DNA from 2 places in the Bradyrhizobium sp. SZCCHNGR1005 genome. Region 2 is predicted to be linked to the other one. Evidence: predicted binding sites of a transcription regulator. Region 2 holds the regulator's gene; the other holds the start of a gene.
The links. The regulator LexA, encoded in region 2, represses DNA repair genes until DNA is damaged. The targets are predictions, from matches to a motif close to TGTTCNNNNTGTGTTCNG.
Positions count from the first base shown of each region.

Region 1 (7,717 bases), on a different contig from region 2:
ATCACCGTCGGCGACTATCCGGAGGGAATCGCGGCAACGGGTGACGGCCAGCGCATCATCGTTGCGAACTGGGAAAGCAACACGCTCAGCATCATCGATGCCGTTGAGCTGAAAGTAGTGAGCGAGGTCAAGGTGGGTGACGGCCCGCGCGCGTTCGGGGCGTTTCTGCGGCGGTGAGGGCGCCGCGCAAGCGTACTTGGCACAGTCCCGTAGGGTGCGCAAAGCGAAGCGTGCCGCCTATCTTCGCCACGGCAAGCATGGTGGGCACGGCGCTCTTTGAAGTCCGACAACCGCCACCGCAATCTCCTCCATGTGCTCGAACACCACATCAGGCCGGTGCGCGATCAGCGCTGGTCGCGCCGCATAGCCCCAGGTGACCGCGCCGCAGGTAATGCCGGCGGCGCGCGCGGCCTCGATGTCGCGGATCTCGTCTCCGATCGAAATCGCCTGCGCCGGTTCGAGCCGGGCGCGCCTCAGCACGCGGCGAAATTTCTGTGCCTTGCCGAAGACCGATGCAGAGCAATCGAAATCGGCAAACAGCGCGGCCAGCGGCCCGAGCTTCTGTCGCGCGTTGGCTTCCGTATTGGAGGAGACCAGCGCGAGAGTGACACCGTTGGCCACGAGCGCGCCGAGCATGGTGTCGACGCCATCGAACAACGGAATGGTCGCGGCAGCAGCAGTCTTCAGCTTGCGCATGTGGCGCGCGATCAGCGGCAGCTTCCACATCGGCACCTCGAGGAAGTCCAGGATCTCGCGGGTCGAGGCGTGCCGCAGCGTCTCCACGTCCTCTTCTTGCACGCGGCGGAAACGATAGCGGTCGGCAACCAGGTTCACGGTGCGCGCGAACCAAGGGAAGCTGTCGACCAGCGTGCCGTCGAGATCGAAGATGGCGAGGGAATAGGGCATCAAGGGCAGGCGAGACTCTCGTTGGACAGCTACGTTACTCTTTCGCGCGTGACAAGCCGAAGAATGGTCAGCTCCCAGCGATCCGATCGCGCCTTCGTCGCCGCCACACCTGCACTGTTGCTGCGAAGGCGCGCGTGCGCGGGGACCCATAATCCCGGAGCTCTCGTTGGACGTGAGATGTCGCTGCAACACAGCGGCGGCGGTGATCATAGGTCCCTGTGTCTGGAAAGTCGGCTCAAGGCCGGGACGACAGTTCGCATGCGGCAGGCAATGAGGGTCTGATCGCTGTCCCATGTTGCGAAAGTAAGATCATCATCACGGCCCATCACCTTCGCTCACGTCTTTTGTGCGGTGGCAGACGGAACGCTCCCGCGGTGCAGCGGTTGACCTGTCACACAGCCAAAGGAGCATTCACATGCTACGCAAGACACAATTTGCCGCAGTGGCGGCCGCAACCCTGATCGCCGGAACCGCCGGCGCGTTCGCGCAGGGCTATGCCCATTATGACTCGATGGCCTGGGTTCCCGGTCCTGGCTATGCCGCCGGCCCGGCTGACAGCTATGACGCCGTCCCGCCGCGGCCGACCTATTACCGGAGCTATGGCTGGAACGGCTACGGCACCTACGGTAACGGCACGAACCACCCGACTCCGGGCTCGACCCAGGGCGACGTCGGCCCACAGGGCAACAACAACGGCACGGTGACGGGCGTCTATCGCTACCAGCCTTGGTGACACCGGCAAGAGTGATTAGCTCAACAAAGACCCGCCGCTCGTGACCGAGCGGCGGGTCTGTTCGGTGACCTCTTAGGCTTCTAACTCACTCCGCCGCTTCGCTGGCACTGCCGCTGCGCTTCTTCGGCTTCGATGACTTTTCCAGCACTGGCTTCAGGAACTGCCCGGTGTAGCTGCGCGGCGCCTTGACGATGTCCTCCGGCGGACCCCAGGCGACGATCTCGCCGCCGCCGTCGCCGCCTTCGGGGCCGAGATCGATCACCCAGTCCGCCGTCTTGATGACTTCGAGATTGTGCTCGATCACCACCACCGTGTTGCCCTGCGCGACCAGCTCGTGCAGCACCTCCAAGAGCTTTTTGACGTCGTGGAAGTGCAGGCCCGTGGTCGGCTCGTCCAGGATGTAGAGCGTGCGGCCGGTCGCGCGCTTCGACAATTCCTTGGCGAGCTTGACGCGCTGCGCCTCGCCGCCGGACAGCGTGGTGGCTTGCTGTCCCACATGGATGTAGTCGAGCCCGACGCGGTGGAGCGTCTTGAAGGTCTCGCGCACGCGGGGCACCGCCTTGAAGAACTCGGCGGCTTCCTCGACCGTCATGTCGAGCACATCGGCGATCGACTTGCCCTTGAACAGCACATCGAGCGTCTCGCGGTTGTAGCGCTTGCCCTTGCAGACGTCGCAGGTGACGTAGACGTCGGGCAGGAAGTGCATCTCGATCTTGATGACGCCGTCGCCCTGGCAGGCCTCGCAGCGGCCGCCCTTGACGTTGAAGGAAAAGCGGCCGGGCTCGTAGCCGCGCGCCTTCGCTTCCGGCAGGCCGGCGAACCATTCGCGGATCGGCGTGAAGGCGCCGGTATAGGTCGCAGGGTTCGAGCGCGGGGTGCGGCCGATCGGCGACTGGTCGATGTCGATGATCTTGTCGATATGCTCCAGCCCCTCGATGCGATCGTGCGGCGCGGCCGCCTCGTTGGCGCCGTTGAGCTTGCGGGCGATTGCCTTGTAGAGCGTGTCGATCAGCAGGGTCGACTTGCCGCCGCCGGAGACGCCGGTGATGCAGGTGAACAGCCCGAGCGGAATCTCGGCCGAGACGTTCTTGAGGTTATTGCCGCGCGCGTTCACCACCTTGATGGTGCGGCGATGGTTCGGCGGGCGCCGCTCCGGCACCGCGACCTCGAGCTCGCCGGTGAGATATTTGCCGGTCAGCGATTTCGGGTTGCGCATGATCTCGGCGGGCGTGCCCTGGGCGATGATGTGGCCGCCATGCATGCCGGCGCCGGGCCCGATGTCGAGCACGTAATCGGCAAGGCGAATGGCGTCCTCGTCATGCTCGACCACGATCACGGTGTTGCCGAGGTCGCGCAGGCGCTTCAAGGTGTCGAGCAAGCGGGCATTGTCGCGCTGGTGCAGGCCGATCGAGGGCTCGTCGAGCACGTAGAGCACCCCGGTCAGGCCCGAGCCGATCTGCGAGGCCAGGCGGATGCGCTGGCTCTCGCCGCCGGAGAGGGTGCCGGAGGAGCGCGACAGCGTCAGATAATTGAGGCCGACGTCGAGCAGGAAGGTCAGACGCTCGCGGATCTCCTTCAGGATGCGTGCGGCGATCTCGCTTTGCTGCGCATTCAGGCTCTCCGGAACGTCGGCGAACCATTCGCCGGCAGCCTTGACGCTGAGATTGCTGATCTCGCCGATGTGCTTGCCGGCGACCTTGACGCACAGCGCCTCGGGCTTGAGCCGGTAGCCGTTGCAGGCGGCGCAGGGCACGTCGTTGAAATATTTGCCGAGCTCTTCGCGCGCCCATTCGCTCTCGGTCTCGCGGAAGCGGCGCTCGATATTGGTGATGACGCCCTCGAACGGCTTCTTGGTGTCGTAGGAGCGGACGCCGTCCTCATAGGTGAACTTGATCTCGTCGTCGCCGGAGCCGTGGAGCAGGGCGTTCTGCACCTTCTTCGGCAGGTCCTTCCACTTGGTGTCGAGCGTGAACTTGTAGAATTTGCCGAGCGCGGTCAGCGTCTGCAGGTAATAGGGCGACGACGACTTGGCCCAGGGCGCGATGGCGCCCTTGCGCAAGGTGATATCCTTGTCGGGGATGACGAGATCGGCATCGACATGCTGCTCGACGCCGAGGCCGCCGCATTCCGGGCAGGCGCCATAGGGATTGTTGAAGGAGAACAGCCGCGGCTCGATCTCGGGAATGGTGAAGCCGGAGACGGGGCAGGCGAACTTCTCCGAGAACAGGATGCGCTCGGGCCCGCTCTTGTCGTGGATTTTGGCGGTCTTCTTCTTCTCCTCGGCCGGCGCCGAGGCGGGGGCATCCGCGAACTCGATCACCGCCAGCCCTTCGGCCAGCTTCAGCGCGGTCTCGAAGCTCTCGGCGAGCCGCTGGCCGATGTCGGAGCGCACGACGATGCGGTCGACCACGACGTCGATGTCGTGCGGAAACTTCTTGTCGAGCGTGGGCGCCTCGGCCAGCTCATGGAAGGCGCCGTCGATCTTGACGCGCTGAAAGCCCTTCTTGAGATATTCGGCGAGCTCCTTCTTGTACTCGCCCTTGCGTCCGCGCACGACCGGCGCCAGCAGATAGAGCCGGGTGCCCTCGGGCAGCGCCAGCACGCGGTCGACCATCTGCGACACGGTCTGGCTCTCGATCGGCAGCCCCGTGGCGGGCGAGTAGGGCACGCCGACGCGCGCCCACAACAGTCGCATGTAGTCGTAGATCTCGGTGACGGTGCCGACGGTGGAGCGCGGGTTCTTCGAGGTCGTTTTCTGCTCGATCGAGATCGCCGGCGACAGGCCGTCGATCTGGTCGACGTCCGGCTTCTGCATCATCTCCAGGAACTGGCGCGCATAGGCCGAGAGCGATTCGACGTAACGGCGCTGGCCCTCGGCATAGATGGTGTCGAAGGCGAGCGAGGATTTGCCCGAGCCGGACAGGCCGGTGAACACGACCAGCTTGTCGCGCGGGATCTCGACGTCGATGTTCTTCAGATTGTGCTCGCGCGCGCCACGAATGGTGATGGCGCGGAGGCTGGACGGGTTGCCTTGCTGACGCTGCTTGGCCTTGAGCACTTCATCCATTGCGATTCGTCCCACGGCGCGGCTTCCGGCGCCATCGTTGCGGCGCGCAGACCCGCACGCCTCAGGTTCAGGCGCGCTCCGCCGGGAACCGGCCATCGGACGCCAAAGGAGAAGGTAGACCTGGAACGTAGGAAGAACGGCGGTGGATTTCCAGTGCCGTCCGCGAATCATCAACAATGCGCTGGCGGAATGGCAGGGCCTGTCAGCAGGGCTGAACCGTGGTCACCAGAAATCACGCAAAGAAAAAGCCTCCGCTCGCGGGAGCGGAGGCTTCGACCGTGGCCCGTAAAGGCCAGCGATTCTTAGAAGTGGTAGTTGATGCCGACCTGACCGGAGTGGAAGTTGGTCGTGCCGGTTCCACCGTTCAGGCCCGGGAGGGTCGCGAACGTGTAGTTCTCGTTGCCAAAGCTCCGGTAGAGGTACTCGGCTTTGACCGACCACTTCGGGGCGAACATGTATTCTCCGCCCGCGCCGACGGTCCAGCCGCTGTGGAAGTGGCTATCCGAGGACGAGGTGAGCGGGGTGGCGAAGCTGATCTTGCTGTCAGCCCAAGCATAACCGCCGGTGACGTACAGCAGTGCAGGTCCCCAAGCGTAGCCAAGGCGGCCACGCACGGTGCCCCAATCCTGGATCTTTGCGTTGCCGGTGAGCGGCGTGAAGCCCAGACCGGGGACGAGAGCCAGACCCGAGGTCGAGTTGTTGATATCAGCCCAGAGCGCGTCGGCCTCGAGGCCGAACACCACGGGGCCCTGCTGCCAGTTATAGCCGATCGTGCCGCCGGCGGAGCCGCCCTTGCGGTTGAAAGAGTTCGAGCCGTTGTCTTCGCCGGCATAGCCGCCCACGGCACCGATGTAGAAGCCGGCCCAGGTCGGCAGCGGCGCCATCACCGGCGCCTTGGTGTAGGTGCGCGCGGCCAGATCGGCGGCGACGGCAGGGGCCATTCCCAGCGCGGCAAAGGCCACAGTCGTCAGCAGAATTTTCTTCATAATTTTCAGTCCCATTCTTCCTCGTCGCTCCCGCCATAGGTGTGACAGGAACGTACCCGTTCAGATTGACGGAACCGCTATAACCGAGGTCTGCTCGAAAAACCGTCACTTCCGGGCCACAGTCGTGTCCAAAGCACGCCATTGGGAGCAAAAACCGGAAAGGCTTTGCAGCTCAGCCACATCTTCTGCAGGGGGCCGAAACGGCCGCCGCCCGGCCGACGAAAAAGGCCGGCGTGCCGCCGGCCTCTGAATTCGACCTGCTGCGCGATCGATCAGTATCGGGTCAGCGCCGGGCCGCCGAAGCGGTAGTTGACGCGCACGGTCGCCATGTCCACGTCCTGCTTGATCGTGTCGGTGCGGGCATTGGCGACGGCGGTGGCCGGGAAGCTGACGTTGCGGCTACCCATGAACAGGTGATCGTACTCGAGCGCCACCGACCAGTTCGGGGCGAAGCCATACTCAAGGCCGGTGCCGACGGTGCCGCCCCAGCGTGTTTCGCTCGCCGAATCGATCTCCGCACCGGTCAAGGTGGCCAGCCCGCGATACTTGTTGTGGGTGACGGCAGCGCCGCCCTTCACGTACCAGAGCACATTGCCCCAGGCGTAGCCGACCTGGCCGGTGAACAGGCCGATCGCATCGGTCTTGGTCTGGTTGGTGACGCCCGCGGCCAGCGCTGCCGTACTGACATTCGAGGACTTCAGGTCCGTCCAGTCGCCCTGTGCTTCGAGGCCGAACACCCAGCTCGCGGCCTGCCAGCGATAGCCGATCTGTCCGCCGACCACGCCGCTGGTGGCGTTGTGGCAGCCCTCAGGTTGTGTGACCGCCAGCGGCACGCCGGCAACGTTGTTCAGCGTCCAGCAATTATGGCTCCAATCGGCGCCACCGTTCGCGCCGATATAGAAGCCGGCCCAGGTCGGCAGCGGCGTCACGTAGGCCGGCGGAGCCTTGGTGTAAGAGCGCGCAGCCAGGTCAGCGGCGAATGCAGGCGCGATCCCGACGGCCGCGAAGCTCGCAGTCAGAAACAGCATTTTCTTCATTGTCGTCTCCAGTCCCATTGATCCTCTTCCGGACCCCACAGTCCGGTCCCACCCAAGTGGCTGGAGCAGAATTCTAACGAAGTCGCCTTTCAAAGCTGTCACCGCCGTGCTGCATCGAGCGGAAGCTACTGATCGTGCTTAAGGATTGGTAAGCGTTTCGCGCACCGGCGAAACGCTACGGCGCACCGGGGTCGAACTACGGCAAACAAGTTTGTTGTTCGTCAGCTCGATCGCGGCCGATCCTGGCGATTGAGAGCAGGGCAGCTACTTGTCAGTGCTTCGCGACGACCGGACCGCCCCAGCGGTAGTTCACGCGCAACGTCGCGAGGTCCGCGTCCTGGCTCACCGTCTCGCCGCGCGAGGCCGCACCAGCGGGAACGCCGGAGAAATTGAGCGCGCGGTTGCCCATGAAGATGTGGTCGTATTCCGCGGCGACCGACCAGTTCGGCGCAAAGCCGACCTCGATGCCGGTGCCGACGGTGCCACCCCAACGGGTCTCGGCGGCGCGATCGAACACGGTGCCCGCAACTGTCGCCAAGCCGTTGTATTTGTCGCCGACCACGGCCGCGCCGCCCTTCACGTACCACAGCGCGTTGTTCCAGGCGTAACCGACTTGGCCGGTGAACAGGCCGACGGAGTCGATCTTGGTCTGATTGGTGGTCGCCGCCACGGCCTGGCTGGCATTGCTGCCCTTGAGATCGGCCCAGTTGCCCTGCGCTTCGAGGCCGAAGACGAAGGCGCCGTTCTGCCAGCGGTAACCGATCTGGCCACCGGCGAGAGCACCAGTGGCGTTGTGACAGCCCTCTGAGGTCCCTGTTGCCGTGTTCGTCCAGCAGGTGTGGGCAGAGCCGCCCCCGGCGTTCAGGCCGACATAGAACCCGCCCCAATCATAGATGGCGGCGAGCATGGCAGGCGCTTTGGTGTAGGTGCGCGCGGGCAGATCGGCTGCGATCGCCGGCGCCGCCCCCAGCGCCAGCAACGTTGCCGC
Region 1 is NZ_JAUEZC010000004.1:239,311-247,027, forward strand. It holds gene QXZ85_RS18870 (YncE family protein) at 1-177, shown strand, start outside; gene QXZ85_RS18875 (HAD-IA family hydrolase) at 238-906, opposite strand; gene QXZ85_RS18880 (hypothetical protein) at 1,322-1,639, shown strand; gene uvrA (excinuclease ABC subunit UvrA) at 1,725-4,706, opposite strand; gene QXZ85_RS18890 (porin family protein) at 5,009-5,692, opposite strand; gene QXZ85_RS18895 (outer membrane protein) at 5,965-6,729, opposite strand; gene QXZ85_RS18900 (outer membrane protein) at 7,001-7,717, opposite strand, start outside.
Region 1: the regulator LexA is predicted to act here: its motif matches at 4,828-4,845, upstream of uvrA (excinuclease ABC subunit UvrA).

Region 2 (7,717 bases):
GCCGCAGGATGGCGGCTTCGGCCTGCATTATGCCGCCTTCATGCAGGGCCTGCGCGACACCATCGATGCGCGCATCCGCGCCCGGCTCGACGGCGACGAGCGCGCGATCGCAACCGCGCTACTGACCGGCCGCCGCGACGCCATTACGACGCCGGTCAACGACGCCATGTTCATCTCCGGGCTCGGCCATGTGCTGTCGATCTCCGGCTATCACATGGCCGTCGTTGCCGGCGTGGTGTTCTTTGCCGTGCGCGCGCTGCTGGCGCTGATCCCGGGGCTTCATGTCAGCCACCCCATCAAGAAGTGGGCGGCTGCCGCCGCGCTTGTCGCCGCGGCCTTCTATCTGTTGCTGTCGGGCGCGGAAGTCGCGACCCAAAGGTCCTTCTACATGACCGCCGTCGTGCTGATCGCCGTGCTGGTCGATCGCCGCGCCATCACCTTCCGCACGCTCGCTGTCGCCGCGATGATCGTGCTAGCGATCGCGCCGGAGGCGCTGGTGCACCCCAGTTTCCAGATGTCGTTCGCCGCGACCTTAGGCCTGGTGGCGTTGGTACAACTCGGGCTGCCGCATCTGTTCGCGACGCCCGACAGTTCGACGACAGCGCGCATCGCACTATGGGGCGGCCGCGAACTGGCCATGCTGCTGCTGGCCTCGCTGATCGCGGGGCTCGCGACCACGCCTTATGCCGCGTTTCATTTTCATCGCGTGACACCCTACGGCGTGCTCGCCAATCTCGCGGCGATGCCGGTGGTCTCCGCTCTGGTCATGCCGGCCGGATTGCTGGGACTGCTCGCGGCGCCGCTCGGGCTCGACGGTCCGTTCTGGTCGCTGATGGGATGGGGCATCGACTGGATGATCGCGGTGACGCGCTGGGTGGCAAACCTGCCCGGCGCGGTCGGTCGCATCCATGCGTTCGGCATCGGTCCCGTGATCGCCGCAAGTCTTGGCCTCATCCTGATGGGTCTGCTGCGCACGCCGCTGCGTTGGAGCGGCGCGGGTCTGCTTGCGGCTTCGATTCTCTGGGCGCTGATGACGCCGCAGCCGGACATGCTGATCTCCGCCGATGGCCGCAACGTCGCGGTGCGCGGCCGCGAGGGCCGGCTGCATCTCATCCGGACGGGTAAGGACGCCTTCCTTGCTCAGGAATGGCTCGCCGCCGATGCCGATGCGCGAACGCCGGCCGATAGCTCGCTCGGCGACGGCGTGTCCTGCGATGACGCCGGCTGCGTGGTGCCGCTTGCCGATGGCCGCTTCGTCTCGCTCGCGCTGCGCGCCGAGGCCCTGGAGGACGATTGCGCGCGGGCCGCACTGGTCGTGACAGTCAGGCAAGCGCCGCCCGATTGCACGGCCTTAGTGGTAGATCGCGACCGGCTGCAGCATCAGGGTGGACTGGCCCTCACGCGGCGCGGCGACGGCTTTGCGGTCGAGGCCGTCCGGCCCAACGGCACGCAGCGGCCGTGGTGGCCGGCTGCTCCCGATGCGGGCGATTTCCAGGCAACGCTGGCGCCGCGCTCGCCGGCGCCAAGATCCCAGGACGCGACGCCGCCGGAGGCGGAGCAGGGGGCGGTGGATTAGCAATCCGGCAGTTCGAACGTGCCGAGATGATATTCGGATGCGTCGTCGTCCTCGTCGCCATCCGACGGGCTTCGCGATGGCGGTGGAAGCTCCACCAGGGTGAACAGCGCATCGGGATGTTGCTGCCAGACCGCGATATCGTCGGCCGTCACGGTCAGCCATCCGAACGTGAATATGTAACGACCGGGCTCAGTGATGCGCCCGGCCTTTTGCCAATTGATCTTGTTGACCACGGGCCATTCTCCCCCCCGGCGAACCATAACTTCCGCCGAGGGCCGAATGTTCCCATTTGTCTTCGCATCCGTTGCGCTTCTCAGTTCAGGTGATCGAGATCCGCCGCACCGGCGTCGTTTCGCTGCTGCTCGAAGCCTCGGTGCCCAGCGGCCTGCGCTCGGCCGGCTGCTTGGTCGCGGGCAATTGCAGCACGGTGACGCGTTGTCCCTCGCAGAGCTGGGTCACCAGCACATGCCGACCATCTGCGAACTCGATCGCATCATGGTGGCGATCGGGCACATGCTTCTCGATCGTGTTGAACTTGGCCACGCGGTCGCGGATCGTGCGGGTCCAGATCCAGCGGCTGTCGTAGCGAACGTCGTCGGCAAACGCCAATTCCGTCCCGGGCAGCATACACACGGCGACATTCGGCTCGCTCTCGGAGGCGAAGCCGCGGGTCGAGGTTCCGCGGAACGTCGTCGAGATCAGCGTTTCCCCGACTTTCGCCGGGCGGGACGCAACAGCATGCAGGCTATAGTCACACATCGGATCGCTCCTCGTTCGAGATAGCAACCCACGCTCCCCCCGGACAGGCGCAGGCCTCTATCAGAGTGGACATCAGGAACGATGTTAGCGCGTGCTTGACGGCAATTCTGCGCTGATCTGCACCCCGTACGGCGCTTCGCGATCACAAGCGTTTGAGCGTGTTGCATCGCGATCGAAGTGCAATCATCATCAGCGCCGTCGGAAGAGACCTCCAACGCGTCAGATCAAATTGCGCGCGATCCAGTTCGCGCGCGTGACGATCAGTACTTGCGGTACAGCCCGATCAGCTTGCCCTGGATCTTGACGCGGTTGGGCGGCAGGATGCGGACTTCATAAGCGGTGTTGGCCGGCTCCAGTGCGATCGAGGCGCCGCGCCGGCGGAAACGTTTCAAGGTGGCTTCCTCATCGTCGATCAGCGCGACGACGATGTCGCCGGTGTCGGCGGAGTCGTTGCGCTGGATCAGCGCCATGTCGCCATCGAGGATGCCGGCATCGACCATCGAGTCGCCGCGGACTTCCAGCGCATAATGCTCGCCGGAGCCGAGCATGTCGGCCGGGACGCTGATGGTGTGGCTGCGCGTCTGCAGCGCCTCGATCGGCGTGCCCGCAGCGATGCGGCCCATCACCGGGACGGCGACGGGACGATCGCCCTCGTCGATCGCCGGCGTGCTGGTGCGCACCTTGCCGAGATTACCTTCGATGACAGACGGCGTGAAGCCACGCCGGTTGTTCGCCGCCTGGGACAGTTCGGGCAGCTTGATCACCTCGATGGCGCGCGCGCGATTGGGCAGGCGGCGGATGAAGCCGCGCTCTTCCAGCGCGGTGATCAGACGATGGATGCCCGACTTCGAGCGCAGATCGAGTGCGTCCTTCATCTCATCGAAGGAGGGCGGCACGCCAGCTTCCCTCAGACGTTCGTTGATGAACCGCAGAAGTTCGTACTGTTTGCGCGTCAGCATCTCGACCAGATCCCCAGGTTGATGTGTCGTTCTCGCCCGAGACGTTCTTGTTCAAGACGCTCTCGTTCAAGACGTTCTCGTTTGAAGCGTTCTCGTTCGAAACGTCCTCAGTTCGCGGCGCCCGCAACATCTTCGAAACAAATCATGAACGGACACTATCTGTTCGATATGTGTTCTGCAATCATTAATTTGCAATGAAGGTGGTGCGCAAGATGCCTGCTCGATGCCCGCAAAATAGCTGCGAGATCCCTGGCGGTATATTTGGCAGCTGCACCCTGTTTAGTCTGGCAGCCTCAGAATCTCGCAGACGGAGCCGGCACTTGCCGCGGGCGCAAAAGCCGGGCGGATCACCAGGGCCTGCGATAGCGCGAGGTTGCCGAGCAGCGAGGAATCCTGATGCGTCACCGGCGTTGCGACCAGCGCGCCGTCGGCGCGCACCTCGAGCCGCGCGCGCAGATAGTCCTCGCGGACGTCGTTGGCGGCGAGGTCGCGGCCGAGCAGCGCAGTCTCGCGGGCAGGGTGGATTTGAGCCAAGCCCACGAGCTTCCGAATCAGCGGCACCAGAAACAACAGGCTGCAGACATAGGAGGAGACGGGATTGCCGGGCAGGCCGATCACGCGCATCTGGCCCAACCGTCCATGCATCATCGGTTTGCCCGGGCGCATCGCGATCTTCCAGAACGCCATGTCCACGCCCTCGGCGTCCAGCGCCTGCTTGACCAGATCATGATCGCCGACCGAGGCGCCGCCGGTCGTGATCAGGATGTCGGCTTTCGCCTCGCGCGCGCGGCGGATGCCTGCGACCGTCGAGTCCAGCGTGTCGGCGGCGATGCCGAGGTCGATGGGATCTGCACCCTCGGCGCGCGCCAGGGCGCGCAGCGCGTAGCCGTTGGAATAGACGATCTGGCCGGGACCGGGATTCGACCCCGGCATCACCAGCTCGTCGCCGGTGGCAAGCAGCGCTACCTTGGGGCGGCGGTGCACCGGGAGCTCGGGATAGTTCATGCTGGCGGCGAGCGACAGGTCGCGATCGCTCAGGCGTCGGCCGGCTTTGAGCAGCACGTCGCCTTCGTGGAAATCCGCGCCGGCCGGGCGAATATGCCGGCCCTTCCTGGCCGCTTCGGTGATGGTGACGTGGTCGCCATCCGCGATCGTGTCCTCCTGGATCACGATGGCGTCGGCGCCGTCGGGAACGACGCCGCCGGTGAAGATGCGCGCGGCCTCGCCGGGCCCGAGCGTGCGATCGAACGGCCGGCCGGCCGCGATCTCGCCGATGACCTTGAGCGTGGCGCGGGCGCGGTCGGCATCCGCGGCGCGGACCGCATAGCCGTCCATCGCCGACATCGGCTGCGGCGGCTGGGTCCGCAGCGCCGCGACGTCCCGCGCCAGCACCCGGTGATAGGCCTGGTCCAGCGCGACCTTTTCCTCCGGCAGCGGCGCGGCGCCGTCGAGCACCAAGGCCAAGGCATCAGAGACCGGCATCAGGGCCATGAAGAGTTCCTTCCGAACAGGCCGGCGCAGCGCCGACCGATTCCGCCTTCTAATCGAAGCTTCGATGCAAGGCCAAGCGCTTCGGCGGCAGGGCCGTCAGGACAGTCGATCGGTGGCCGCCCAGATACGCCGCTGCTTCGCCCTCCAGGTATCGTCAGACGTTGTCTGCAGATGCTCACTCACAGTCGCGCGAGAAACTCCGTGAGCAGGACGGTCACCTCGGCTGGCCGCTCCAGGCTCGGCAGGTGCGCCGTGCCGGTCAATTCGCGTCCCGATCCGTTCGGCATCGTCGCTGCCATCAGGCGGCTTCGCTCTTGAATATGAGGGAAATCAAGGTCGCCCCAGATCACGAGCGAGGGCGAGGAGATTTCGCCGAGGCACGGGAAGGCGGGCGTCGCATCGAGGTTCGCACCGATCGGCGGCGACCGCAGCGCAATGGCATTCTTGTCGATGAACAGCCGGCGCAGCTCACCGGCAACGCGGCCTTCGGCTTGGAGTGGACCGTCCAGCCACATGTGGGCCTTGATCGCGCAGACTCGATCCCAATCGCAGGCCGCCTCGGCTTCCGCAAGCTGTGTCATCAGATCCGCGATTGCGGGTAGATAGACCGGTTCGGGCGCGCCGCTGACCGATGGCGCGACCAGCACCAGCGCCCGGACGTGGGATGGATAACGAAGCGCGAAGTCGAGCGCGATTCGTCCGCCTTGTGAGCAGGCGACAAGGATCGCAGGCGTGCCGCTTGCGACGGTGTCTATCACCGCCAGCAAATCCGCCACTTGAGAATGGCCTTCCTTCTCCGCGGCAGTCCCGCCAAAGCCGCGACGGTCATAGGCGATCGCCATATGCGTCGCACTGATGGCATCCACTTGCGCGCGCCACATCATGCGGTCGAAAACCGCAGCATGCAGAAAGACGACCGGTTGGCCGTGACCGACGACATCGGTAGCAAGCCGCGCGCGGCCTGTGATGATTTGACGGGGTGCGCTCATCGACTTCGATCCTGGAAGTGCGGCTGTGCAGTCGCCGATGCTAAGCGGGCGCGCCATGGCGGCGATGGTAGCCGCTCGGCGCTGGCCACGTCCAGCTGGCAAGCGTTGATCGATCCGGCTCGAAGATCTCGATCTTGAGCGGATAGCACGCGGCGGCATCGCTCGAATGGGTCGCGCTGCAATCGCCGCCGGGACAGGCCGACAGCGCGCCGAGCAGATCGATCTCGGCGAAGAACTCGATGAAGTCGCCGGGACGGACCGGGCTCGCCTTCATGAAATATTGCTGCGTATCCTTGGTGAAGCCGGTGCACATGAAGACGTTGAGCACGTCGTGCACGTGGTGCTCGACCGTATCGGGCTCGGACTTCAATTCGGCGCCGAGCGCGCGCGCCAGGTTGGAATGGCAGCAGAAGTCGTAAACGCGGCCGTTCAACCGCAGGTTGGTGTAGGGATCGCAGCGTGTGCCGATGACGTCGTGCACACCGGCGCCATCCGCATCCCAGCCGTACCAGCCGAGCGTGTCATGGCTGATGGTCGCCATCGGCCTCAGATAAGGCATGCTGCTCCAGAGCCGGTCGCCGGTGCTGACATGCGTGGCGTGCAGCGCGCGGGTCTTGCCGCTGAAGAAGCGCTCGGCGAGATCGTCGGCGTTCCAGAGATTGAGATCGCCGACCTGCGGGCCGTCGATGCTGACGATGCGGAAGAACCGCCCGCGCGTGACGCGAAACGTCCGCGCATCGCGCGGCGGCACCACGATCTCACCGGTCTTGACCAGTGTCTTGCGCGTGGCTTCCAGCACGGCCATGTCGGGCCGCGGCATCGACCCGGCAGGATAGACGATCGTCGGCCTTGCCGAACGGCGTGCGGCTGCGTCGGCGGGCTCGGGTGGGACGTTTGGCGGCATCGTTCGCACTCGCTCAATGCAGGGAGACAGCGTGATGACTGATAGCCCGTGATCGAGGCTCGGTGAATTACAAGAGCAATTCACCAAAGCCGGCCTTCTCATAGCCGCCAAGATGGCGCTTTTCGTATATACCGAGCGACCAGAGTGTGTGAGTCAGCTCGGCCGCAGGGCCCAAACCGGATGTGGCGTGATGTCGCAGCGCCAAGATCGACGCGAATGATCCGCAACGGACATGTTGCTTCTGTTGTCTATTTGTTGTCGATCTCGCCTCTCGCTTGCGGGTCGGTTTGGGACCGATCGGACTTTGTCTAATTAAGGCCTGTATATTCGTGGATTTCACTTTCTCAGAGATGGCCGCACGGTCAGATCTCAACCCCGCGCCATGGCGCCGTCCCTTCATCCGCTGGCTTGATGGCGTCGAAGCCGGGTGGTCCGTCCCGCTATTGCTTGTCAGTTTCGCAGCCGTTTGGACGGCTTACCTGTGGATCGCGTATGCGGGCTCGGGTCTCCATCCCGATTTTCTCGAGACCTGGACCCTGGGGCGGCACTTCGCCTGGGGCAACCCCAAGCATCCGCCGCTGATGGGCTGGGTCACCGGTGCCTGGACACAGGTCTTCCCGTCCACCGACTGGTCGCTGCAACTGATGGCGATGACCAACGCGGCGCTGGCGCTGTGGGCCGTCGACCTGATCTCCAGGCAGTTCGTGACCGGGCACAAGCGCCTGCTGGTGCTGCTGTTGCTGATGCTCACGCCCGCCTATCAGTTTCACGCCCAACGCTTCAACGCCAACGCGGTGCTGCTGGCGGTATGGCCGCTTGCGACTTATTGCTTTCTGCGCGCGTTCGAAACCAGGACCGCGATCTGGGCCATCGCGGCCGGACTGGCGGCCGCGGTCGCGATGCTCGGCAAATATTACTCGGTATTCCTTTTGGCGAGCTTCGCTCTTGCTGCCCTCGCTCATCCGTCGAGACGCGCCTATTTCACCTCCGCCTCGCCGTGGATCTCGATAGCCGCAGGCCTCCTGGCCCTTGCGCCTCA
Region 2 is NZ_JAUEZC010000009.1:186,624-194,340, reverse strand. It holds gene QXZ85_RS29410 (ComEC/Rec2 family competence protein) at 1-1,576, shown strand, start outside; gene QXZ85_RS29405 (hypothetical protein) at 1,573-1,809, opposite strand; gene QXZ85_RS29400 (hypothetical protein) at 1,895-2,335, opposite strand; gene lexA (transcriptional repressor LexA) at 2,596-3,294, opposite strand; gene glp (gephyrin-like molybdotransferase Glp) at 3,574-4,785, opposite strand; gene QXZ85_RS29385 (alpha/beta hydrolase) at 4,965-5,774, opposite strand; gene QXZ85_RS29380 (urea carboxylase-associated family protein) at 5,815-6,678, opposite strand; gene QXZ85_RS29375 (glycosyltransferase family 39 protein) at 7,029-7,717, shown strand, end outside.